Regions from separate parts of the Alishewanella sp. WH16-1 genome, predicted to be linked through region 2. Evidence: predicted binding sites of a transcription regulator. Region 2 holds the regulator's gene; the other holds the start of a gene.
What was found. Region 2 encodes FliA, which starts transcription of late flagellar genes. Its sites were predicted from a motif close to CTAAAGNTNNNNNNNNNNNNGCCGATA; they were not measured.
Positions count from the first base shown of each region.

Region 1: the regulator FliA is predicted to act here: its motif matches at 4,871-4,897, upstream of pomA (flagellar motor protein PomA).

Region 1 covers NZ_LCWL01000001.1:91,063-103,234, reverse strand. The annotation lists gene AAY72_RS00500 (two-component regulator propeller domain-containing protein) at 1-1,692, shown strand, start outside; gene dxs (1-deoxy-D-xylulose-5-phosphate synthase) at 1,741-3,609, opposite strand; gene ispA ((2E,6E)-farnesyl diphosphate synthase) at 3,633-4,520, opposite strand; gene xseB (exodeoxyribonuclease VII small subunit) at 4,522-4,767, opposite strand; gene pomA (flagellar motor protein PomA) at 4,978-5,748, shown strand; gene AAY72_RS00475 (flagellar motor protein MotB) at 5,745-6,689, shown strand; gene thiI (tRNA uracil 4-sulfurtransferase ThiI) at 6,777-8,234, shown strand; gene AAY72_RS00465 (ketopantoate reductase family protein) at 8,231-9,118, opposite strand; gene AAY72_RS00460 (VanZ family protein) at 9,088-9,450, opposite strand; gene AAY72_RS00455 (YajQ family cyclic di-GMP-binding protein) at 9,532-10,014, shown strand; cobalamin riboswitch at 10,085-10,306, shown strand; gene AAY72_RS00450 (TonB-dependent receptor domain-containing protein) at 10,342-12,114, shown strand.
Region 2 covers NZ_LCWL01000009.1:29,477-41,648, forward strand. The annotation lists gene AAY72_RS01115 (flagellar motor protein MotB) at 1-536, opposite strand, end outside; gene AAY72_RS01120 (flagellar motor protein) at 540-1,283, opposite strand; gene AAY72_RS01125 (chemotaxis response regulator protein-glutamate methylesterase) at 1,276-2,433, opposite strand; gene AAY72_RS01130 (chemotaxis protein CheA) at 2,445-4,616, opposite strand; gene AAY72_RS01135 (protein phosphatase CheZ) at 4,632-5,381, opposite strand; gene cheY (chemotaxis response regulator CheY) at 5,408-5,791, opposite strand; gene AAY72_RS01145 (RNA polymerase sigma factor FliA) at 5,834-6,514, opposite strand; gene AAY72_RS01150 (MinD/ParA family protein) at 6,562-7,428, opposite strand; gene flhF (flagellar biosynthesis protein FlhF) at 7,421-8,848, opposite strand; gene flhA (flagellar biosynthesis protein FlhA) at 8,858-10,969, opposite strand; gene flhB (flagellar biosynthesis protein FlhB) at 11,077-12,172, opposite strand, start outside.

The sequences.
Region 1 (12,172 bases), on a different contig from region 2:
GAATCGCGGCAAATTACGGCGCTGGATGAGAGTGAACAGCAGTTATTGGTGGGTACCAGCCGCGGTTTGTATCGCTGGCAACAACAACGTTTAACCCGGCTCGGCTCGGGTACTGCGCTCTATAATGCCTATATTATGGCGATACTGTTGCTCCCCGATCAAACGATACTGGTCAGTACCCTGGATGACGGTATTTTTATTTTGCAGCCAGGGCAGAGCTGGCAGCAGCTACACAGCGGTAATGGCTTGTTACACGGACCTGCGGTCAGTTTTTACTTCCATCAACAAAGCGGTTGGATCTGGATCAGTACGCACAAAGGCATCTTCCGCCTCGAACGTGCCAGCCTAAATCAGTTGCCACAAGAGGGGTATCGTATCGAAGAGGTGCTATCGCCTTTTGATCGTCAGATGGGCTCACTCTCCAGTCGATGCTGTAATGGTGCCGGTCAGGCTAAAGTGGCCTATTGGCAACAACAGCTCTGGTATCCAACTTTAAAAGGCGTGGTAGCAGTACCTGAACAACCACAAGGTACGGCCTTGCCTGATATTCAGTTACGGGTAAAACAGGTCCAAACTCCGCGTTTATATCCGTTAACAGCAACTGAGCGTCGCTTAGTGTTGGAGCAATATGAGCGTAATCTGACCATCAGTTATACGGCTTTGGAGTTTAGCCGGCCGGAAAGTCTGGAGTTTCGCTATCAGCTGCAGGGCTTTGATGAAGAATGGTACAGCGCTGCCGAGCGGCGGGAAGCGGTTTATACCAATTTACCACCCGGTAGCTTTGACTTCGTGGTACAGGCCAAATACCGACATCAGAGCTGGCAGGAAGCGGTGCAAGCACAACTGCAACTGGTGATCCCGCGCCATTTTGATGAAACGCTGCTATATCGCTTATTATGGCTGGTATTGATTATCAGCTCCTTGTACGGTTTGTTTTGGCTGTACCGGCAGAATGCGCTGTTAAAACAGGAGCAGCTCGAGCGTTTGGTGCGACAGCGGACACAGGAGTTAGAAAACTCCAATCAGCGTTTAAACGAGCTTAATGAAGAGTTGCAGCAACTGACTCATCGCGATAGTCAAACCGGATTACGCAATAGCCGGTTCTTACACGAGCAATTGCCGAAAGACATTGAGCACTTCCAGCGTAATCTGGCCTCACTGCAAGCCCAGGGTAAGAGTATCGCGCTATTGGTGTTGCAACCCGAAGCTTTGGCACCGCTGGTACAACAGCACGGCAAGGGGATTACCGATAGCCTGTTGCAGCATTTTAGCGCAGTACTGAGTCGTGAGACCCGCGGCTCGGATTATGTTGTACGACTGGATAACTGGCAATTTGTCGTGGTGTTCCGGGATATTCCGCTGTCTCAGGTGGGCGCCTACGGTAAAAAACTGGCTGAGCAGCTGTCGGCTTTAACATTAAGTGAAGGCAACAGTCAGCAGCGCCTAAAAGTCTATGGCGGTTATGCGCTTTATCCTTTGCCGCTATTGGGCGGGCAGCTATTGGGGTGGGAAGTGTCGTTGCAACTGGCCAGTCTGTCCGCCAGTCAGCTACTGCAAAATGCCACACCAGGGGTCGCCAGTCTGCAATTTGCCGGGCAGGTTGATGCCTTTGAGTTTGAAGAGAGCACTGATCTAGAGCGGCAGGTGTTAAGGCTGCAGGCTGAAGGCTTAATCTGGTTACAACAGGAATAGCAGGCCCCGGGTGGAGCCTGAGAGTAAGAGCTTATTGATGTGTACTGGTTAGATTTTGCTCAGTAAAGCCGAGGCCTGTTGCAAAATACCAGCGCTATCGAGCCCCAGTTCACTATAGATTTCCTGTTGGGTGCCCTGTTTTATAAATTCATCCGGTAAGCCAAGGTTAACCACCTTGCCAGCATACTGCTGTGCCAGCAGAAATTCATTAACCGCAGAGCCGGCACCGCCCATAATGGCATTGTCTTCCACCGTCAGGATGGCCTGATGCTCAGCCATCAGCTGGTGTAACAGCGCAGCATCCAGAGGTTTGACAAAACGCATATCCACCAGGGTAGCATCCAGCGCTTCCGCTACACTCTGACAGGCCGCCAGCAGCGGGCCAAAAGCCAGGATTGCCAGTTGCTTACCCTGACGCACTAACCGGGCTTTGCCGATAGCTAATAGCTCCATTTGCTCGCTAGCTGTGACGCCAGTACCACTGCCGCGCGGGTAGCGCACAGCAGCAGGCCCCGGATACTGATAGCCGGTATATAGCATCTGGCGGCATTCGTTTTCGTCGGATGGCACCATCACCACCAGATTCGGAATACAGCGCATAAAACTGATATCAAAGGCACCCTGGTGGGTTGGACCGTCGGCACCCACGATACCGGCACGGTCAATCGCAAACAGCACATCTAAGTTTTGCAGGGCCACATCATGGATGAGTTGGTCATAGCCGCGTTGTAAAAAACTGGAGTAAATCGCCACCACCGGCTTTAAGCCTTCAATCGCCAGACCAGCAGCCAGAGTGACGGCATGTTGTTCGGCTATCGCGACATCAAAGTAGCGCTTTGGAAAACGTTTGGAGAAGGCCACCAGATCCGAGCCTTCGCGCATCGCCGGCGTAATACCTTGCAGCCGCTCATCCTGCTCTGCCATATCGCAAATCCATTGCCCGAATATATTCGAAAAGCTGGGTTTGCCGGCTTTTTTCTCCGGCTGCTTGTGTTGCGCCGGGTCAAATTTCGAGACCGCATGATAACCAATGGGATCGGCTTCAGCCGGGGCATAACCTTTACCTTTTTTGGTAACGATATGCAGCAGTTGCGGCCCTTTTAATGACCGCATATTACGGATAGTATCCACCAGCCCCAGCACATCATGGCCATCAATAGGGCCGATATAGTTAAATCCCAGCTCTTCAAAGAAGGTGCCTGGCGTGACCATGCCCTTAAAGTGCTCTTCGGCGCGACTAGCCAGCTCGTGTAATGGCGGCACACCACGCAGGATTTTCTTACCGCCTTCGCGCAGGCTGGTGTAAAAACTGCCGGATAAAATCCGGGCGAAATACTGATTCAGGGCGCCAACATTCTCAGAAATAGACATCTCGTTGTCGTTGAGAATTACCAGCATGTCCGGTTTAACTTCACCGGCATGATTCAGCGCTTCAAATGCCATGCCGGCAGTGATGGCACCATCACCAATGACTGCGACTACTTTACGCTGACTTTTCGCTTGCCGGGCAGCAATTGCCATGCCGAGGGCAGCGCTAATGGAAGTACTGGAGTGGCCGACTGACAGCACATCGTACTCACTTTCTTCGCGGTACGGAAACGGATGCAAGCCATCTTTCTGGCGGATGGTATGCATGCGATCGCGGCGGCCAGTCAATATTTTGTGTGGGTAGGCCTGATGGCCTACATCCCAAATCAGCCGGTCGAAGGGCGTATTATAGACATAATGTAAAGCCACGGTGAGTTCGACTGTACCCAGGCCGGAGGCAAAATGGCCACTGCTCTGACTGACCGTTTTTAATAAAAACTGCCGCAGTTCCTGACTTAGCTGTGGTAATTGCTCCTGCGGCAACTGTCTGAGTTGCTCCGGCAGGTTTGCTTTGTCCAACAGCGGATAATCCGTCATATCAATATGCATAGCTTGTCTACCACATGCCTTGGTTAAAACGTTCTGGCGATTATATAGTGGGCAAAGGCCCGTAATTCACTGGTGTCACCCGGCACGGTATCCAGTGCTGCCAGGGCGTCCTGGTACAGTTGCCCGGCTTTTTGCCTGGCACCTTCCAGACCTAACAAGGCCGGATAGGTTGATTTATTCGCTTTTAAATCTGAGCCCTGCGGCTTACCCAGGGTTGCGGTATCGCTCTCAATATCCAGAATATCATCCTGCACCTGAAAGGCCAGACCCAGCGCACTGGCATAGGTTAATAATGCTGCTAACACCTGCGGATCCTGACACGGACTGCAGTAATAGGCCATTTTAACGCTACATTCAATCAGGGCACCGGTTTTCAGGCGATGCATCTGCTCTAACCGGTGTAAATCGATTTGCTGATTGGTCTGAGCCAGATCAATCGCCTGGCCGGCACACATGCCGGCAGCACCGGCTGCTCGGGCTAAGGCGTGCACCATTTTGATCTGGCATGCACTGCTGACCTGCTGATAGGGATGCTGGCTCAGTATCTCGAATGCCAGAGCCTGTAAAGCATCACCGGCCAGAATGGCTGTGGCTTCGTTAAAGGCTTTGTGGCAGGTCGCTTTACCGCGGCGTAAATCGTCATCATCCATCGCCGGTAAATCATCATGAATCAACGAATAGGTATGCAAGGCTTCAATGGCCATCGCCGGGGCATCTAAATCTTCCAGGCGGGCACCCAACAGTTGCCCGGTAACATAGACCAGATAAGGGCGAATGCGTTTGCCACCCAGTAATAAACTGTACGACATCGCTGGTTCCAACACCGCAGTGTCCGGCAGGCCCTGTTGCATTAATTGCTGAAGTTGCTGTTCCAGACGTTGCTGAAACCTTGGTAAACTGGCAGGGATCAAGTTAGTCTCCCGCCTGCGGGGTAAATGCAGTCAGTTGTTCTTGTTGCTGTTGTTGCAACAGGATTTGCACTTTTTGTTCGGCACTTTGTAATTGCAGTTGGCTGTGTTTAACCAGCGCAATACCACGCTCGAATTGGCTCAGCGCTTGCTCCAGTGTCAGCTCACCTTGCTCCAGCTGTTGCACAATTTGCTCCAGCTCCTGCATGGACTGCTCGAACTGTAACGAATCTGCGTTTTTTTTACTCATGCCACTCCCCAAAAACTGTGCGCAACCTTATCGTAGCAGGCTATTATGGTCAATGCTGCGATACTTGGAAACGACTAAATTGGTATTTTCTGACGATTTATTGCTTAATGTTCGTTAACATAGGTCGATAACTGTACGTTGCCTAAGATAATATAAGCAAATAGCAACCTGTTGCAGCCCACAAGGTGTCTGACGATTAAGGAGTGAGAAGTGGATTTAGCGACGCTAATCGGAATGGTAGGAGCCATCGGTTTTATCGTGATGGCGATGATTATCGGCAGTGCCGGCGATCCCGGAATGTTTGGCGACCTGGTTTCAGTACTGATTGTGCTTGGTGGTTCGGTTTTTGTGGTGCTGTCGAAGTTTACATTAGCTGGATTCCTGGGTGCAGGTAAGGCGGCAGCTAAAGCCTTTATGTTTAAAATTGAGGCGCCGGAAGAACTGATTGAAAAAGCGGTGCAGCTGGGCGACTCGGCCCGCAAAGGCGGTTTTTTGGCTTTGGAAGAGGCGGATATTCCTAATGCCTTTATGCAAAAAGGCATCAATATGCTGGTCGATGGCCATGATGCCGATGTGGTACGCGCCACTTTGCAAAAAGATATATCCTTAACCGAAAAACGTCACGAAAGTGCTATCGCGATATTTAAAAGTTTAGGTGATGTGGCGCCGGCAATGGGGATGATCGGCACCCTGATCGGTCTGGTTGCGATGTTATCCAATATGGACGACCCCAAAGCAATAGGCCCGGCGATGGCGGTAGCCCTGTTAACCACCCTGTATGGTGCCTTTATTGCTAACGTCATTGCGATTCCGATTGCGGACAAATTAGCCATCCGTAACCAGCAGGAAAAACTGAATAATATGTTGATTCTGGATGCAGTATTAGGCATTCAGGATGGCCAGAACCCGAAAGTGATCGAGGGTATTTTGCGTAATTATCTGGCGCAGGGTAAACGCGAAGTTGCCGGAGAAGCCGCATGAGTGACATGCCAGAAGAATGCAAATGTCCACCACCGGGGGCACCTGCCTATCTGGCAACTTTTGCCGATCTGATGTCGCTGTTGATGTGCTTTTTTGTGTTGTTGCTGGCGTTTTCTGAGATGGACGTACTGAAATTTAAGCAGATTGCCGGCTCGATGAAGTTTGCCTTTGGCGTACAGAATAAAATTGAAGTGGACGATATTCCAAAAGGCACCAGTGTGATTGCCATGGAATTCCGGCCGGGGCGACCCGATCCGACGCCAATTGAAACCATCCAGCAACAAACCATGGAAATGACACAACAGGTGATCGAGTTTCAGGCCGGTGAGGAAGACTCCGCCGGTGGTCGGCAAGAACAACGCGAAGATCAAACCGGTGGTCAGTCAGCGTTAAATGCCGAGGAGCAGGAAGTCGCCGAAGCGCTGGCAGAGGCGGCGCAGGAAAGAGTCAATGAGACGGTTAAAAAGCTGGCGGAAGAGTTAGAGCAACAAATTGTTGATGGTGCTATCGAGTTAGAATCGCTGGGACAACAGATTATTATCCGTATTCGCGAGAACGGCGCTTTCCCGTCAGGCTCGTCGTTCTTACAGCCGCGGTTTCGGCCGATTGTGCAACAGATTGGCCGGATGTTGGTCGATATTCCGGGGGAGATTACTGTCAGCGGTCATACCGATGATTTTCAGGTGGCTGATGAGCTGCATTTAAATAACTGGGATCTGTCGGCGAAGCGGGCAGTATCGGTTGCATCTGAACTGGTTAGGGCACCTGGTTTTGATCGTAATCGTTTGATGGTAGTGGGGCATGCTGATACCCGGCCACTGGTCCCCAATGACAGCGAATTGAACCGGCGGCGTAATCGCCGTGTAGAAATTGCGATTATGCAAGGCAAACCCAAAGAGTCGGAACCCGTCAGTTTGGAGCCAATCAGTAATCCCGGCTAAACATGTTCTGTTACGGCAGACCGCGAGTTAGCGGTTTGCCGGCTTTTCCGCTATAATGCGCGCCTTTTTTGCTACTGACTGTCAATCATGCTTGAATTTATCATCAAACTGCATCCGGAAATCTCGATCAAAAGTAAGTCTGTCCGCAAACGCCAAACCTTACTGCTGGAACGGAATCTGAAAACGATCCTCAAACAGTTGGATGAGCAGGTTGAGGTATTAAATAACTTTGATCACCTGACAGTGCGTAGCAGCAGGGTTGAACCTGAACTGCGCAGCCAAATGATAGAGCGTTTAAGCTGTATTCCCGGCATTGTCAGTTTCTCACAAATGCAAACCCGCAGTTTTTCCGATCTGCATGACATGTTTGAGCAGGTTACCGCTGTCTATGAGCCGCAACTGGCCGGCAAAAGTTTTTGTATCCGGGTGCGGCGGCAGGGCAGTCACAGTTTTAGCTCGCTGGAGGCGGAGCGTTATATTGGTGGCGGGCTGAATCAGCGCGTGGCCAGTGCCCGCGTGCAGTTAAAAAAGCCGGATCTGACCATCAAGCTCGAAATTAAGCAGGATAAATTTCTGCTGGTCACCGAGAGCTTTGCTGGTATGGGCGGCTTTCCGCTGCCATCACAGTCTGACGTGCTATCACTGATCTCCGGTGGTTATGATTCGGCGGTTGCCAGCTATCTGATGATCCGCAAGGGGTTACGTACCCACTACCTGTTTTTTAACCTGGGTGGTGCGGCGCATGAAGCCGGGGTGCGGGAAATGGCCTTCTATCTGTGGCAAAAATACAGCCTGTCGCACCGGGTAAAATTTGTCAGTGTTGATTTCGCGCCTGTGGTGACGGAGATTCTGGAGAAAGTCGAATCTGGTCTGATGGGCGTAGTGTTAAAACGGATGATGATGCGGGCGGCCAGTCAGGTAGCAGCAGATTTAGGTATCAAAGCACTGGTGACGGGTGAGAGTATTGGCCAGGTTGCCAGTCAGACCATTGCTAATCTGGCGGTAATTGATCGGGTAACCGATACCTTGATCCTGCGGCCACTGATTTATCAGGATAAGCAGGAGATTATCGACCTGGCGAAGCACATTGGCGTGGAAGAGCTGGCCCGCACTATGCCGGAATACTGTGGCGTGATTTCCAAAAGCCCGACGGTGAATGCGGTACTGGCAGAAGTTGAAGCCACCGAAGCCGCCTTTGACAGTACTATTCTGCAGCGTGTCGTTCAGGAGGCTAAGGTGCTGGATATCCGCACCGTAGAATATCAGGCCGAGCAACAGGCCCGTACGGTAGCGGTTGAAGAGGTGCTGCCGGTGGATGCGGTCGTGCTGGATATTCGCGCCCCGGATGAAACCGAGAGCCGACCTTTACAGCTGCACAGTCATCAGGTTTTGGAAATCCCGTTCTTCCGACTGGCAACGCAGTTCCCACAATTGGATCAGAGCAAGCAGTATTACTGCTATTGCGATCGCGGCGTGATGAGCCGTTTGCAAGCGCTACTGCTCCAGGAGCAGGGCTATCAGAATGTGGCAGTTTATCGCCCCTAAGCGGTGCTTGCCAGCGCTTGCCACAACGCCTGATTTGCCGGCACGGCTAAACCATGCCGTGCTGCCGTGTTGACTATGTAGCCAGTGATCGCTGCCAGCTCAGTGCGCCGGCCTACTCTGACGTCCTGTAACATGGATGAGTAATTCGCGGCGGTGGCTGCTATCACTTGCTGCACCTGCTGCAGCGTCTCTGCAAGTGGCAGGTGCATGCCCTCGGCTGCGGCCACCAAACAGACTTCGCTGACTATCGCTTCGAGCTGAGCCTGGAATTCCGCCGCCGCCAAAGCGCCATTGTTAATGCCATGAATAGCGGTAAGGGGATTAATAGCGGCATTGATAGCCAGTTTGCGCCAGAGTGCCGGTTGAATATCTGCGGTGATGGTCAGTGGCCCAAGCGCCGTATTCAGCCAGGGTTCGACCTTGGGCTGGCTGCTCAGGGCAGTGTCATTTAGCGCTGCCAGCACACTGCTACCGGCACCGGTATGCCTGACACCTGTGGCGGTGCGCATTGCTGCCTGACTGGTGCTGAGAAACCATAAACCCTGATTGACAGTAACATGACGTTGTAAAGTTGCCAGATCCGGCATGCCATTATGGCTAATCACGATTTGAGTGCCGGGCTGCAGAAGTGGCTGCAGCTGTTGTAAACACGGTAAAGCGGCATAGGCTTTAACCGGAATAAACAACAGCTCTGCCGGTCGCTGGCAGGCAGCAAAGTTTAAGCTTTGGCCAGGACCTTGTAATGGCTGAAAATCGATCCGAAGCGGGTTTGGCTGACGCAACCACAGATCAACCGCCCAACCAGCCAGTTGGAGTCGGCTAGCTGCCAGTAAGCCGATGGCGCCCTGGCCAACTATGCTGCACTGCGGTTGCGCGGACGCCATAAATGCCAGAGTTTACGGCCAAGATAGAAGGTCAGGACGCCGGCCATATCGGCTACCCAGTCCCAGACGTCACCGTGGCGGCGGGTAAAGTATTCCTGCACCACCTCAATCAGGGCGCCATAAATGCCTAAAAACAGCAGTAACTTCCAGAAAACCGGCCGGAAACCTTTAAAAAACAACCAGCTGAGTACAAGGAAGATCAGAAAATGCGCCAGCTTGTCGAGGTTAGCAACACCGACGCCAATGCGATGACCACTAAGTTCTGCCAGAAAACCGAAGGTCGATAACAGTAAGACAAACCAGCACAGTACACGATAAAAAGCTTGGGGCACGATACAACCTCCGCGAAAGTCGCTCGGATTGTAGCAGTTTTCTGGGTATAATCACCAGCAAACAGCTTATAGGAGAACAAGATGCCGTCCTTTGATATTGTCTCAGAAGTGGATCAGCAAGAAGTGCTGAATGCCGTTGATAACGCCAACCGGGAACTGCAAACCCGCTTTGATTTTCGTGGTATTACCGCCGAGTTTGCGTTGAAGGATAAAATCGTCACGCTAACGGCTGAAGCAGAATTCCAGTTACAACAAATGGTCGAGATTTTCCTGACCAAGGCGGTAAAGCGCGGCATTGATATCCGCTCCTTTAAAGAGGGCAGTGTCAGTTTCTCCGGCAAGACCTGTAGTAAGGCGTTAAATCTGCTGCAAGGTATTGAAACTGAAATGGCGAAAAAGTTGGTAAAGCTGATTAAAGACAGCAAAGCCAAGGTGCAGGCGTCTATTCAGGGCGAGCAAGTCCGGGTGACCGGTAAAAAACGCGATGATTTGCAAGAAGTGATTGCGCTGGTACGCGGCGCCGAGCTGGAACAGGCGTTTCAATTTACTAATTTTCGCGATTAACTAGACTTCCAGATGTCTGTTGACAATCTGGCGCAGAAGCGTAAACTGCCACGGCTTTTATCTTAGGGTAAAAGCCGTTTTGTTTTCAGGTGCTTTGCCAGCCAGGCAAGGTTAAACGGGAATCTGGTGTAACACCAGAGCTGCCCCCGCAACGGTAACTTACTGTGTTTATTTCAGATGCCACTGTCATAAGTCGCTTACTACAGGCGCTCAGATGGGAAGGCGAAATAGACGGTAGCCCTGTGCTACCAGGTAACAAGCCCGGAGACCGGCCTGAAAATTCCCCTAACCTGATTCACAGTGCGGTGGGCACTGTGTGGAGTGACTATGTTTAAATTCAGTTGGGCAAGCTTAATGCTTGCATCGTCTGCTATGGCGGTAGCGACAGAGCCGGTAGAACGGATCAGTGTCTATGCCAGCCATACGCCTATGTCGGAAAGTGAAGTCCTAGCCAGTGTTACGGTGCTGGAGCTAGCAGATATTCAAGCACGGCAGGCCCGCGATCTCCCCGCTTTGTTAGCGCAACTACCGGGCGTTCAACTTTCCCGGGACGGTGGTCGTGGCCAGAATAGTGGCCTTTATTTACGTGGCGGTAACACCGGTCATACGCTGGTGTTGATCGATGGTATTCGCGCCGGGGCGGCTACCAATGGCTATAAAGCGCTGGCACTGGTGCCGCTTGAACTGGTCGAGCGGATTGAGGTAATCCGCGGACCACGCGCCGCCTGGTATGGTGCGGATGCGTTAGCCGGCGTTATCGCTATTACTACCCGGCAAAGTGCCGGTGCTGAGCTTAATGCTAATCTTGGTAGTTATGGCCAGGCGGGGGCTGATTTGAGTACCGGTTGGCAGCAAGACCGGCTGCAACTTAATGCATCTCTGGGCTATAGCCGCGCTGATGGTTTTAACGTACGAGAAGATTTAGATCCGGATCGCGATGGCTATCAGCAGCGTTTTGCTAAGTTTGCGGCCACTTATCAAACATCCTTTGGCACCCTACAGGCGCAAGCCGATATCAATAGTGGTAACACCGAATTTGATACCGGTTGGGGCACTGAAGATCAGAGTGCCGTACTGCAGCGCAGTTACCGTCTGGGGTGGCAGCATGATGGCGCGCGCTGGCAACAGCAGGCGCAGCTGAGCCGTATTTACGATCAGGATACCAGCTATGGCCCGGCTTCGCGCAGCCCTTTTATTACTGAACGGGATGAGTTTAGTTATCAGAGCTCGCTGAGTCTGACTGAGCAGCTACAGTGGCACGGCGGCGTCAATTGGTATGCTGAACAGGTCGACCGTTCTGCTGTGCCGTATCTGGAGCAGAGCCGCATCAACCGGGCATTATTTAGCGGTTTGAACTGGCAACAGGCTGGCTGGCTGCTGGAAGGCTCGGCCAGACGCGATCTAAACCAGCGTTATGGCGGTAATAATACCTGGCAAGTGGCGGCAGGCTATCAGTTTGCTGATGGCTGGCTAGTTCGCGCCAGCCGCGGGGCAGCTTTTAAAGCGCCAACCTTTAATGATCTGTATTATCCGGGTAGTGCCAACCCGGAGTTGGCACCGGAACGGGCCATCGCCGATGAGCTGGCGTTAAGTTACTACACTGATAATGGCAGTGTGCAACTGGCCTGGTTTGCCCGCGATGTCAGCGATCTGATCCAGTTTAACCTGGCGACCTATTTGCCGGAGAATATTAGTCAGGCGCGGATCACCGGTGCCGAGCTGCAGGTGGATGTGACCTTAGCCCAGTTACGGCAACAGTTTGCCTATACCTTTTTGGACACGGAGAATCAGCTCACCAGCGAGCCACTACCGAGACGGCCAAAGCATAACCTCAATTGGCGTTTGGAATACCAATGGCGGCAGCTTAGCACTTACCTAAGTGCCAGTTACCAGAGTGAGAGTTTTCAGGGGCCCTACGCCAGTCGTAGTTATCTTGGTGGTTATACGCTGTGGGGGCTGGGCGCAGCTTATCCGCTGAGTTCAAAACTCACGGTGCGGGCGAATATCGATAACCTGCTGGATAAAAATTATCAAAGCAGCGATGGTTACAACACCGCCGGCCTGACCTTTGGTTTAAACCTGAATTACCGCGCTTTTTAAAGCGGCAAGGCAGGATGTTGGCTAATTTGATAAACGGCGGGCGGCGCAGGCGGCTCGC
Region 2 (12,172 bases):
ATAATTTTACTAATTTCCTGTAACACGACCCGCGCCGAACTATTGGTATTGGCGCTACCGGATGGAAAAAGTAAACCGCTGTTCAGTTCAATAATCAACCAGTCCTGCTCCTCCCGCACCCTTGCCAATCCTTGTTCGACTAATTGACTTAATGACTGTGTTAATTCTTGCTCCAGCGATTCCAGCGGACTACCCAGAAACTGTTGATCTAATTGCGCCAGGCGGGTCGCATCAGCAACTAATTCCGGACCTTTAGCCGTATCGATAGAGGAGCCATATTTTGGCAGTTCGCTTTGCGGTGTATTTTGCGTAAGCAGGGCTGGCCCGGTGACGCCGGTTTCACTTTGTTTTGGTTTTTCAAACACCCGGGTCAGGGATTCGGTCAGCACGCTGAACTCCTCATTTTTGACCAGAGATAGGGCATACAGCACGACAAAGAGCGCGAACATTAACGTCATATAGTCGGCGTAAGACACCAGCCAGCGGTCCAGATCTTCGCGTTCGCCCTTATGATGCAGTTTACGCTGGCGGTACATCAGCTACCCCGGCAGATAAGTAGCCAGTTTTGGCTCAATCGACTTTGGATTCTGACCTTGTGCAATCGAGACCAGCCCTTCAATAATCAACTCGTGGTACAGGCTTTGTTGATGAATCAGGTTCTTCAGCTTATTACCAACCGGAATAAACACCAGGTTAGCAAACCCCACGCCATAGATAGTGGCCACAAAAGCCGTGGCAATACCGGCGCCTAACAAGGTCGGATCGTTAATATTCGCCATCGCCTGGATCAAGCCCAATACTGCACCGATAATACCTATGGTTGGGCTGTACCCGCCCATAGCTTCAAAAATACGGGCGCCACGCAACAAGCGCTCACGCTCCAGACTTAACTGAGCGTCCAAAGTCGCTTGCAGTTGCGCTGCATCGGCACCATCGACCAACAGATTTAAGCCTCGGTGTAAAAAGGGATCAGACTCCTGTAAAGCAGCTTCTTCCAGCGATAAAAAACCATTGCTGCGCGCGGCCATCCCCCAGTCAACAATACGGCTAATAGTGCGCTTGACTGGTAAGCGGGAAGATTGAAAGACCCAGGGTAATAAACTCACCCCGAGCCGGAACTGACTAAAAGGCGTTTGTAACATCACAGCGCCAAGGGTACCGCCAAGCACAATAATAAAAGCCGGAAAATGCAATAAGGTGCTGAGGCTGCCGCCCTCCAGCATAAAACCACCAGCGATCGCAATTAAAGCCAGTACCAGACCGGTTAATGCCAGTTTATCCATGCTTAAGCTCCGTCAATAATCTGGAGGCGACATCTTCCAAACTGACCTCTACATCCATTAATCCTGCTGCGGCGATAGCTTGTGGCATACCATATACGACGCAGCTGGCTTCGTCTTGCGCCCAAATTGCTGAGCCTTGCTGCTTTAATAACCGCGCGCCTTCCCGACCGTCAGCGCCCATCCCGGTCAATACGACTGCCAGTACCTTGTCGTGAAACACCTTTGCCGCTGTGGCAAAGGTAATATCAACACTGGGTTTAAAGGTAATGCGTGGCGAGTCATCTTCTTTAATGCGCAGCCGGGCCTGACTTTCACTGCCATCAACCAGCATTTGCTTACCACCAGGTGCCAGATAGGCGACACCGGGCTTTAATACATCGTTATCTTCGGCTTCTTTAATCGTGATCTTGGCCAGGCTGTTCAGGCGCTGCGCAAAAGCGCCGGTAAAGGCGGCTGGCATATGTTGGATCAAGATGATTGGCAGTGGAAAGTCTGCCGGCAAGGCAGTAAGAATGCGCTGCAGTGCCACAGGGCCACCGGTTGAGGTCCCAATCGCCACCAACTTATAGTCTTTGCCACTGGCAGCAAAGTGAGTGCGCGGTGTTAAGGCCGGGCGTTCGAAGCGGCCAACGCGCTCGGTGTCGGTAGCATGTCTAAGCTCTGGCCGCTGCGACTCTAAAGGCCGCCGGGCCAGCGTCGAACTGGCTGAGCGAGCCAATACCGAACTACTAAAAGTACTACGTCCCAACGGCCGACGCCTGGCGACAGCCCTAACCCGCTCCCGCAGCACATCCCCGGCTTCCTGCTTGTCACGGGCGATGTCTTCGAATTTCTTTGGTAAAAAATCAACCGCCCCGGCTTCCAGTGCGTCGAGTGTCGCTTTGGCGCCCTCATGCGTCAACGAAGAGAACATCAGGATCGGGATACGCTGGACTTTCAGAATTTCCCGCACCGCCGAGATACCGTCCAACACCGGCATTTCGATATCCATGGTAATCACATCAGGTTTCAGCGCTAAGGCTTTGTCGACGGCCTCCCGGCCATTAACTGCACTGTCGATGACCTCCAGTTCCGGATCCGCTGACAAGATTTCTTGTAATCGTCTGCGGAAAAAGCTGGAGTCATCAACAATTAATACCCGAATGGCCATAAAATCCCTATTTACCCATGGAGTCGGTTGAATTGTTCAAATTTTATTTTTGACTTTTTCGCGTAATGCTTTAACAAATTCGGTACATCAAGGATCAGTGCGATACCACCGTCTGAGGTGATGGTCGCCCCGGCCATACCCGGTGTGCCTTGTAACAGTGCGTCCAGCGCTTTGATCACCACCTCTTCCTGACCAATTAACTGATCAACGACGAAACCCACTTGTTGCTGACCGATTTGCACTATCACCACATGACCTTGCGCCCGGCGCAGCTTTTTATCCGAGTTTTTCACCAGCCAATGCTCAAGATAAAACAGCGGAATAGCTTTGTTGCGCACGACAATAGTTAACTGACCATCGACAATATTGGTTTTCGCCAGATCCAGATGGAAAATTTCATTCACGCCCGCTAGCGGCAACGCAAAGGTTTGTTTGCCAACAATCACCATCAGCGTGGGTAAGATCGCTAAAGTAAGCGGAACTTTAATTTCCAGCAGTGTGCCTTCGCCAAGTTTGGAGTGGATGTGTACAGTGCCGTTAAGCTGGGTAATTTTGGTTTTCACTACATCCATACCAACGCCACGACCTGAGATATCAGAGATTTGCTCTTTGGTGGAAAAACCAGGCGCAAAAATCAGATTAAAGGCATCGGTATCTGACATCCGGGCGGCGGTATCGGTATCGATAACCCCACGCTTGATCGCCAGTTTTTTTAATTTCTCCGGATCCATACCGGCGCCATCGTCCTGAATGGTTAGCAGGATATGATCGCCCGCTTGCTGTGCTGCTAATTTCACGATCCCGGTGCGCGGCTTGCCGGCGGCCTGACGGATATCCGGCAACTCAATGCCGTGATCGACCGAATTTCGCACCAAATGCACCAGCGGATCGGCTAAGGCTTCGACCAGGTTTTTATCCAGATCGGTTTCTTCACCTTCCAGAATAAGTTCAATATCCTTTTTCAGTGAGCGCGCTAAATCCCGCACCACCCTGGGGAAACGGCCAAAGACTTTTTTGATGGGCTGCATCCGGGTTTTCATGACGGCGCCCTGAATATCGGCGGTCACAACATCCAAATTAGCAATCGCCTTACTCATTTCTTCACTTTGCGCTGAACTGGACAGGCTTACCAAACGATTACGCACCAGCACCAATTCACCAACCATATTCATAATTTGGTCAAGGCGTTTGGTATCAACCCGTACTGTGGTTTCCGCGGCAACTGCGCCTTTATCTGCCGCAGCACCTGCTGCCGGCGCGACCGGTGCTTCTGCTGCTTTTGCAGGTACTGCAGCAGGAGCGGCTACTGGCTCCGGAGTGGGCTGGCGCTCTACTTCGGCTTTCGGCGCGGCGTCTACCGGGGCTTTACCTTTGCCATGCAGCTGATCCAGCAGCGCTTCAAATTCATCGTCGGTAATTTCATCGTCTTTTTTCGCTGCCGCCACCGGTGTTGCTGTCGGTGCTGGTGACGCGGGGCTCGCTTTTACTTCAGGCTGGAAACTACCTTTACCATGTAACTGATCCAGTAAGGCTTCAAACTCATCATCGGTAATATCATCACCAGACGCTGACGATGCCGACGGTGTTGAAGGCACAGCTGCAGCTGCTGTTGACCGGCCAGGTGCACCTGCACCATGTAACTCGTCGAGCATCCGCTCAAACTCATCCTCGGTCATGCTATCGAGATCATCGTCACCGGACGCCGCTACAGCAGGGGCGCTTGGGGTAACTGGTGCTTCAACTTTCGGGCTGACGGCTGCAGGTGCAGCGTTTGGTGCGGCTTCGCCTGGTCGTTCGGGTTCAGAGTAAAAATGCAGTGCATCCAGTAGGGCTGGATCGGCTGGTGTCAGTGGTTGCCGCGCTTTGACTTCTGCAAACATCGCATTGACAGCGTCTAACGCTTGCAAGATCACGTCCATCAGTTCCGGGGTAACCTGACGCTTACCGGTGCGCAGAATATCAAACACATTTTCTGCACCGTGGCAGGCATCGACCAGCTCACCTAATGACAGAAATCCAGCGCCACCTTTTACGGTATGGAAACCGCGAAAAATCGCATTTAACAAAGCGGTATCTTGTGGATTATTTTCCAGCTCAACCAGCTGTTCCTGTAACAGTTCAAGTATTTCGCCCGCTTCGACCAGAAAGTCCTGGAGGATGTCTTCATCCATATCAAAACTCATCAGTAAGCACCTCCGTTAAAAACCTAAGCTGGATAACAGGTCATCCACATCGTCCTGGCCGTTAACCACGTCGTCCCGATCCTCTTTATCGATGATCGGTCCCTCAGCTTCACCCGCCAGAACTTTTTTCTTCGCTGGTTTTTGTTCCAGAAATTGGGTGTTACTTTTACCAAAAGCCGTTAACAAGCCGATTAAACTTTCTTCAACTTCCCTGACCAGCTCAATGACCCGGCGTAAAATCTGCCCGGTCAAATCCTGATAATCCTGCGCCATCAACACGTCAGTGAGTAACTGATTTAACAAGGTTGACTGATCGACGGTCTGTTTTAAAAAGCCATCCATGCCATGGCACAGTGTTTTGAATTCACCCAGTTGTAATTGCCGTGTCATCAGCTTCTGCCATTGCGGCATAATACGATTAAGCTGTTGGTTTAATTCGTCGGCAATCGGCAGGCAGGACTCTACCGCATCCATAGTACGGTTGGCGGCCTGTTCTGTCATATCAATAACATGGTTCAGACGCTTTTTCGCGTCTGGAATATCCTCTTCGAGAATATTACTAAGGGAGGGATCAATCTGAAAATTTTTAAGGGAGTCATGCAGTTGGCGGGTAAGTTTCCCCACTTCTGCGAACAGCTCTGATGAACCTGGCATACCCAGTTGCTGCACCAGTTGGTTCGCAATGTCCTGCTCACCCATTTCCAGTAATTGGACTAATTCCTTAGCCTGTTCAAGTGTAATCAGCGGGGCCGTAGCAGCAGGCATGGTGTGACTCCTCGGTTAAATACGGCTTAACCTATCCGCTCGAATACCTTCGCCAACTTTTCCTGTAAGGTTGCAGCAGTAAAAGGTTTGACGATATAGCCATTTACGCCAGCCTGCGCGGCGGCGATGATTTGTTCTTTTTTGGCTTCGGCTGTGACCATCAGTACCGGGATATGCTTCAATTTGGCATCTGCGCGAATGGCGCGCAGTAAATCAATGCCTTGCATGCCTGGCATATTCCAGTCCGTTACCACGAAATCAAAGTCACCACCTTGCAGCATCGGTAAGGCAGTGCTGCCGTCATCTGCTTCAGATATGTTGGTAAAGCCCAAATCGCGCAGCAGGTTTTTGATAATACGTCTCATGGTTGAAAAATCATCCACCACGAGAATTTTCATGTTCTTATCCAAAGTCCCCTCCGAAGAGAAAGTCGTCCTGCAAAGCAGGAAACATTACAACCAAGCCTGCATTCGGGCTTTTAACCGCACCAATGCCTGACTATGAATCTGACTGACCCGTGACTCGCTGACATCCAGCACCGCCCCGATCTCTTTTAAGTTTAGTTCGTCATTATAATACAACGACAATACTAACGCTTCCCGCTCCGGTAAACTACTGATATGTTTTACTAAGGCTGAATTAAAGGCTTCATTAGCCTGTTCTTGATACAGTTGATCATGTTCAACATCATCCGCCGTAACCAGCACATCTTCAGATATTCCCAAGTCTTCAATACCAATAATCCGACCAGAGCTTACATCACTAAGCATATGATGATATTCATCTAAAGAGATAGCAAGTTTTTCTGCAACTTCAAAGTCCCTAACATCGCGACCTAACTGCGCTTCCAGTTCGGCGATGGTATCGGCAATCAGGCGGGCATTACGGTGCACCGAGCGTGGCGTCCAGTCGCCACGGCGGATATCATCAAGCATCGCGCCGCGGATCCGAATGCCGGCGAAGGTTTCAAAACTGGCGCCTTTAGAACCATCGAAGTTTTTCGCAGCTTCTAACAGGCCGATCATGCCGGCTTGGATCAGATCATCAGCTTGAACACTGGCCGGTAAACGCGCCAGTAAGTGGTAGGCTATACGCTTAACCAAAGGGGCATGGCGTTCCACCATTTGTTGCATCTGGTCCACACCACCATAAGCGGCTAACTTACTGTTCACAGAACCCCCTACTCAGATTGCGGCTGCACCAGTTGTTCCAGAAAGAATTCCAAGTGACCGGATGCCGTATCAGGCAAGGGCCATTTCACGGCTTTTAATGCTAAGGCTTTTACGGCCATACTGGCAGCTGTGGTCGGATAGGCGTCAATAAAGGCTTTTTGTTTGCGCGCCGCCCGCCGTACGTTTTCGTCCTGCGGTACTGTTGCAACCAACTCCAGACTGACATCAAGAAATCTGTCGGTAACACGAGTCAGTTTAGCAAATAATTCCTGCCCTTCTTTGATGCTTCGCACCATATTGGCAACAATTTTAAATTTTTCTACCCCATGATCACGGCTGAGAATTTTCATCAGGGCATAGGCATCGGTAATCGAAGAGGGTTCATCACAGACTACCACCAGCACATCCTGTGACGCCCGCGAGAAACTCAGTACCATATCCGAGATACCAGCCGCGGTATCCACCAGTAACACGTCAACCGGGGTCTGCAACTCACTAAACGCCCGGATCAGGCTGGCATGCTCGACCGGCGATAATTCGGTCATGTCCTGATTGCCGGACGTCGCTGGGATAATTTGAATGCCAAAAGGCCCGGTGACCAAAATATCGTCTAGGGTGGCAGTACCTGCCAGCACATGAGACAAGTTTTTTTCAACTCTAAGACCAAGCATCACATCACAATTCGCTAGTCCTAAATCCGCGTCCAGGACTAACACTCTCTTACCGAGCTGTGCCAACGCCATAGCAAGGTTCAGGGTGATGTTGGTTTTACCTACCCCACCTTTGCCACCGGTAATCGATATGACTTTGCTTTTTTGTTTATTCATGCGTCTGAGACCACTGGCCTGATCATCTGCTGCTAATTTATTAGGCATACACTGCATCTGCTTGAGACATCTCATTCTGGTACCACTGATGTGATGGTGCACAATGTTGTAATCGTAATTGTTCGGCCTGTGCCACCAGCTCTGCTGCGTCTGCCACTTTTAAGTCTTCAGGTACCCGCTGCCCGTCGGTCAGATAACTAATAGGCAACGCCTGTTGCAACGCCACGTTAATGGCTTCACCCAGACTTAAACATTCATCGAGCTTGGTAAAGATACAACCTGACAGCGCTATGCGCTTGAATTGTTGCATACTTTCCTGCATCACTTTTGCCTGTGCTGTTGCAGACAATACCAGATAACTACGGATTTTGACACGAGAGTTATGCACCAGTGATGCCAGCTGTTCAGCCAGACGCAGATCCCGTTGGCTCATGCCGGCGGTGTCAATCAGAATCAGTTTACGTTGTTGCAGTTGATTCAACAAGATTGAGAGTTCCTCACTGTCTTTTGCTTGCTTAACCGGACAACCAATAATCCGGCCGAAGGTTGCCAGCTGCTCGAAAGCACCAATGCGGAAACAATCGGTGGTGATCAATGCGACTTGATCGGCGCCATGCCGTTTGGCAAAGCCCGCGGCCAGTTTTGCTACTGTGGTCGTTTTGCCAACGCCCGTCGGCCCAACCAACGCGACCACACCGCCACGGCGTAAAATGTCATCATTAGTCGTCGTTAACTGCCCGGCAAGTAATTCCAACGCAGTTTGCCAGGCATCTTTAACATTTAAATCTTCTGGCATAAAGCACGCAAGTTGATCAGCCACCTGCTCCGACAACCCCAGTTGTTGCAGATTTTCGATCACTAATGCCCTTACCGGCTCGCGTCGTGCCAGATCCTGCCACATTAATCCAGAAACCTGATGCTGTAACAATTGGCGCATTGAAAACATTTCCGCCTGCATTTGCGCAAACTGTTGTTGCATCAGCTCGGCTTGCTGTTGTTGTAATTTGCTTAACTCCTGCCATTGCGGCGAACTCATCGCCTGAGCGGCAGAATTTTGACGTTCAAACTGTGGCGCCCGGTTCACGGCAGCGGCTGGTGCCTGGCCAGTAGATGGATCTGCAGCAACGGCTGGCTTAGCATTAGCCGATGCCAGTTCACGACTCTGTTGCTTTAGCATCTGCCGGGCTAACAAGGCCCGTAGCGAATCGGCCGGCTCTGCTTCGGCCTGATCATCAATCCGGATATTGACTTTTGGCTCGGCGCGCTTGGTCAGCGGCGTAATATCTTCCACCCGCGCGTTTGCGCCTGGCTTGCTGCTGGTGGCAGGTTCGGCATCAATAGCGGCAACAATTTCTACCCCTTCAGCGACCTTTTTATTTGACAGGATAATCGCATCAGGTCCGAGAAACTCTTTGACTTCAGCCAGGGCGCTGCGCATATCTTTGGCAACAAAGCGTTTGATTTTCATGAGTTACTCCTAGTTCGACTGACCGATAACGCTAACAATGCGGATTTGCTTATCATCCGGAATCTCCTGATACGACAGCACCCGTAATCCTGGAATAGTGTATTTCACGAATCGTGCCATCACTGAGCGTAAAATTCCTGACGTCAACATTACCGCACTTTCGCCAGTCAGCTCTTGATTCTGATGCGCTTCTTGTAACGACTGTTGGATGCGATCGGCTAATCCCGGTTCAATGCCGGCGCCGTCGTTACCGGCTGCCTGCATGGATTGATGCAGCATTTGTTCAAGTTCTGGTGCAAAGGTAATAACCGGAATTTCCTGTTTGCTACCCACCACTTCCTGCACGATCAGCCGACGCAGCGCAATACGGCAGGCCGCGGTTAACACGTCAATATCCTGACTCTTAGCACCATACTCCACCAGTGTTTGCACGATAGTACGCATATCACGGATCGGCACACCTTCGTGCAGCAAGTTTTGTAGTACTTTGACCACAGCGGTCAGCGGCAGGGTCTCCGGAACCAGACCCTCTACCAGTTTCGGCGAGTGCTTACCGAGCATATCCAGCAGATTTTGTACTTCTTCGTGGCCTAGCAGGCTGGCGGCATTATTGGTCAGAATTTGACTAAGATGAGTGGCAACAACCGTGGCAGCATCAACCACGGTATAACCCAAGGTTTGCGCATGCTCACGCTGATCTTTGCTGATCCAAACGGCATCTAAGCCAAATGCCGGATCTTTAGTGGCGATGCCTTTGACGGTACCAAACACCTGCCCCGGGTTAATCGCCAGCTCGTTATCATGGCGCAGTTCTCCCTCACCGTTCGTCACTCCCATTAACGCCACCCGATAGCTGTTGGGTTCCAGATCCAGGTTATCGCGAATATGTACCGGCGGCACCAGGAAACCTAATTCCTGCGATAGCTTTTTACGTACACCTTTAATCCGGTTTAATAGCTCGCCGCCCTGCGCTTTATCGACCAAGGGGATTAAACGGTAACCCACTTCCAAACCGATAACATCTACGCCCTGAACATCATCCCAACCAATTTCTTTAACCGGCTGACTATCCGCCATTTGCTGACCACTTACGTTAGCAGGTCGGGGCTGTAGTTGTGCGACCTTAGCCGTTGCCAGTTTTTTGGTATACCAGGCAACGCCACCCAACAGAGCCGCTAATGATAGAAAGGCGAAATGTGGCATACCGGGTACAATTCCCATCAGGGTCATCACACCGGCGGCGATAAATAACACATCAGTGTTATCACCAAGCTGACTTTGCATCTGCTTGCCGAGATCACCCTCTTTATTCTGCCGGGTGACGATAATCGCTGTACCGATAGACAGTAATAAACCGGGAATTTGTGCTACCAGGCCATCACCAATCGTCAGTAAGGTATAAATTTCCATCGCCTCGCCAAAACTGAGGCTATGTTGCATCATGCCGATAAACAAGCCACCAACCAGATTGATCACCAGGATTACAATGCCAGCTATGGCATCACCTTTGACAAATTTACTGGCACCGTCCATCGAGCCATAAAAATCGGCTTCACTGGTGACTTCTTCGCGGCGGGTACGGGCTTCTTCCTGCGTAATCAAACCAGAGTTAAGATCAGCATCAATCGCCATTTGTTTACCTGGCATCGCATCCAGCGTAAAACGGGCTGACACTTCAGCGATTCGACCAGCACCCTTGGTCACCACCACAAAGTTGATGATAATTAAGATCAGGAATACAACGATACCAACGGCATAGTTACCGCCAATTACCACCGAGCCGAAGGCTTCAATGACGGCACCCGCGGCGTCACCACCATTATGCCCTTCAAGTAACACCACCCGGGTGCTGGCAACGTTCAGCGCTAAACGCAGAATAGTTGCCACCAGCAGCACGCTGGGGAAAATACCAAAATCCAGCGGTCTTTTGGTGTAGATAGTCACCAGTAGCACCACCAGTGCCAACGCAATATTAAAAGAGAACAACACATCCAACATCAGCGGCGGTAGCGGTAATACCACCATCGCTAACGCAGCCAGGATCAGAATGGGCGTGCCCACTCCCTTGAGATGCCGAAGATGAGCTTTATCGAATTTACTAAAATACTGGGCTAACTGCATGCGTGACCTGACAAAGTGTTGACACAACGGCAGGTTTCAGCAAGAAGTGTTCCATTGTGGATATCTAGTCGCGCAAGTGGCGAAATTAGCAGCGCTAACGAATCACCTTAGTGCCGCACATCCTCAGGAATAGGTAACTCTTTTGCCAGCGCTTTCGGGCGACTACCTTTGCCTTTACGGTACAGATTAAGCTGGAATACATAAGCCAGCACCTGCGCAACCGCAGCAAACAACTGCTCCGGGATCGGATGGTCCAGCTTGGTGGTGTAATAAATGGAACGCGCCAGCGCCGGCGACTCAATAATCGGGATTTTATGCTCAGTGGCAATTTTCCGGATATGCATCGCCACCTCATCCACACCTTTAGCGACCACTGCCGGTGCCCGGAATTTACCCTGATCGTATTTAAGCGCCACGGCATAGTGCGTTGGGTTAGTCACGATTACATCTGCCGTTGGTACCTGCTGCATCATACGCTTCATCGACATCTGCATCTGGGTACGACGAATACGGGCTTTGATTTCCGGGCTACCTTCAGTGTTTTTATGTTCGTCCTTGATTTCCTGTAACGACATTTTCAGTTGTTTGGTATGATTCCAAACCTGATAGGGCGCATCGACCACCGCAATCACCGAAATACTGGCGCATAGGCCCAAAAACAACCACCCCAGAAAATACAACGCTGATTCGATATTATTTGGCTCGCTCATCAGCGACAGCGACATGATGTCCATAAAAAAGACTTTTAGCAGCACATAAGCAACGCCTACGACTACCGCGACTTTCAAAATACTTTTTAACAACTCCATCAGCGCCTGTAAGCCAAACATCCGTTTAAAGCCCTGGATTGGACTCATTTTACTCGCTTTGGGGCCCGCGGCCTCCCAGCTAAAATTAAAACCTCCCAACAAAATGCTGCCAACAAAAGCGGCAACCAGAATCAGCGAAAAGATACCGGCTAACGGCGCAGCTAACTCTCTGCCGGCATCACCCCAGGCGGTAAACATACTATTGGTTTCAAAAATATCTTTTTGGTCCAGCCGCATCATGCGCTGGCCAATATTCAGCATCGCCATGGCCAGCATCTTGCCAAATACCAGCAATGCCGCCGCGCTGCCGATTAACACAAAAGCCGTGCCAAGGTCATTTGAGCGGGCGATTTGGCCCTTTTTTGCTGCGTCTTGCAGCTTCTTGGGGGTGGGC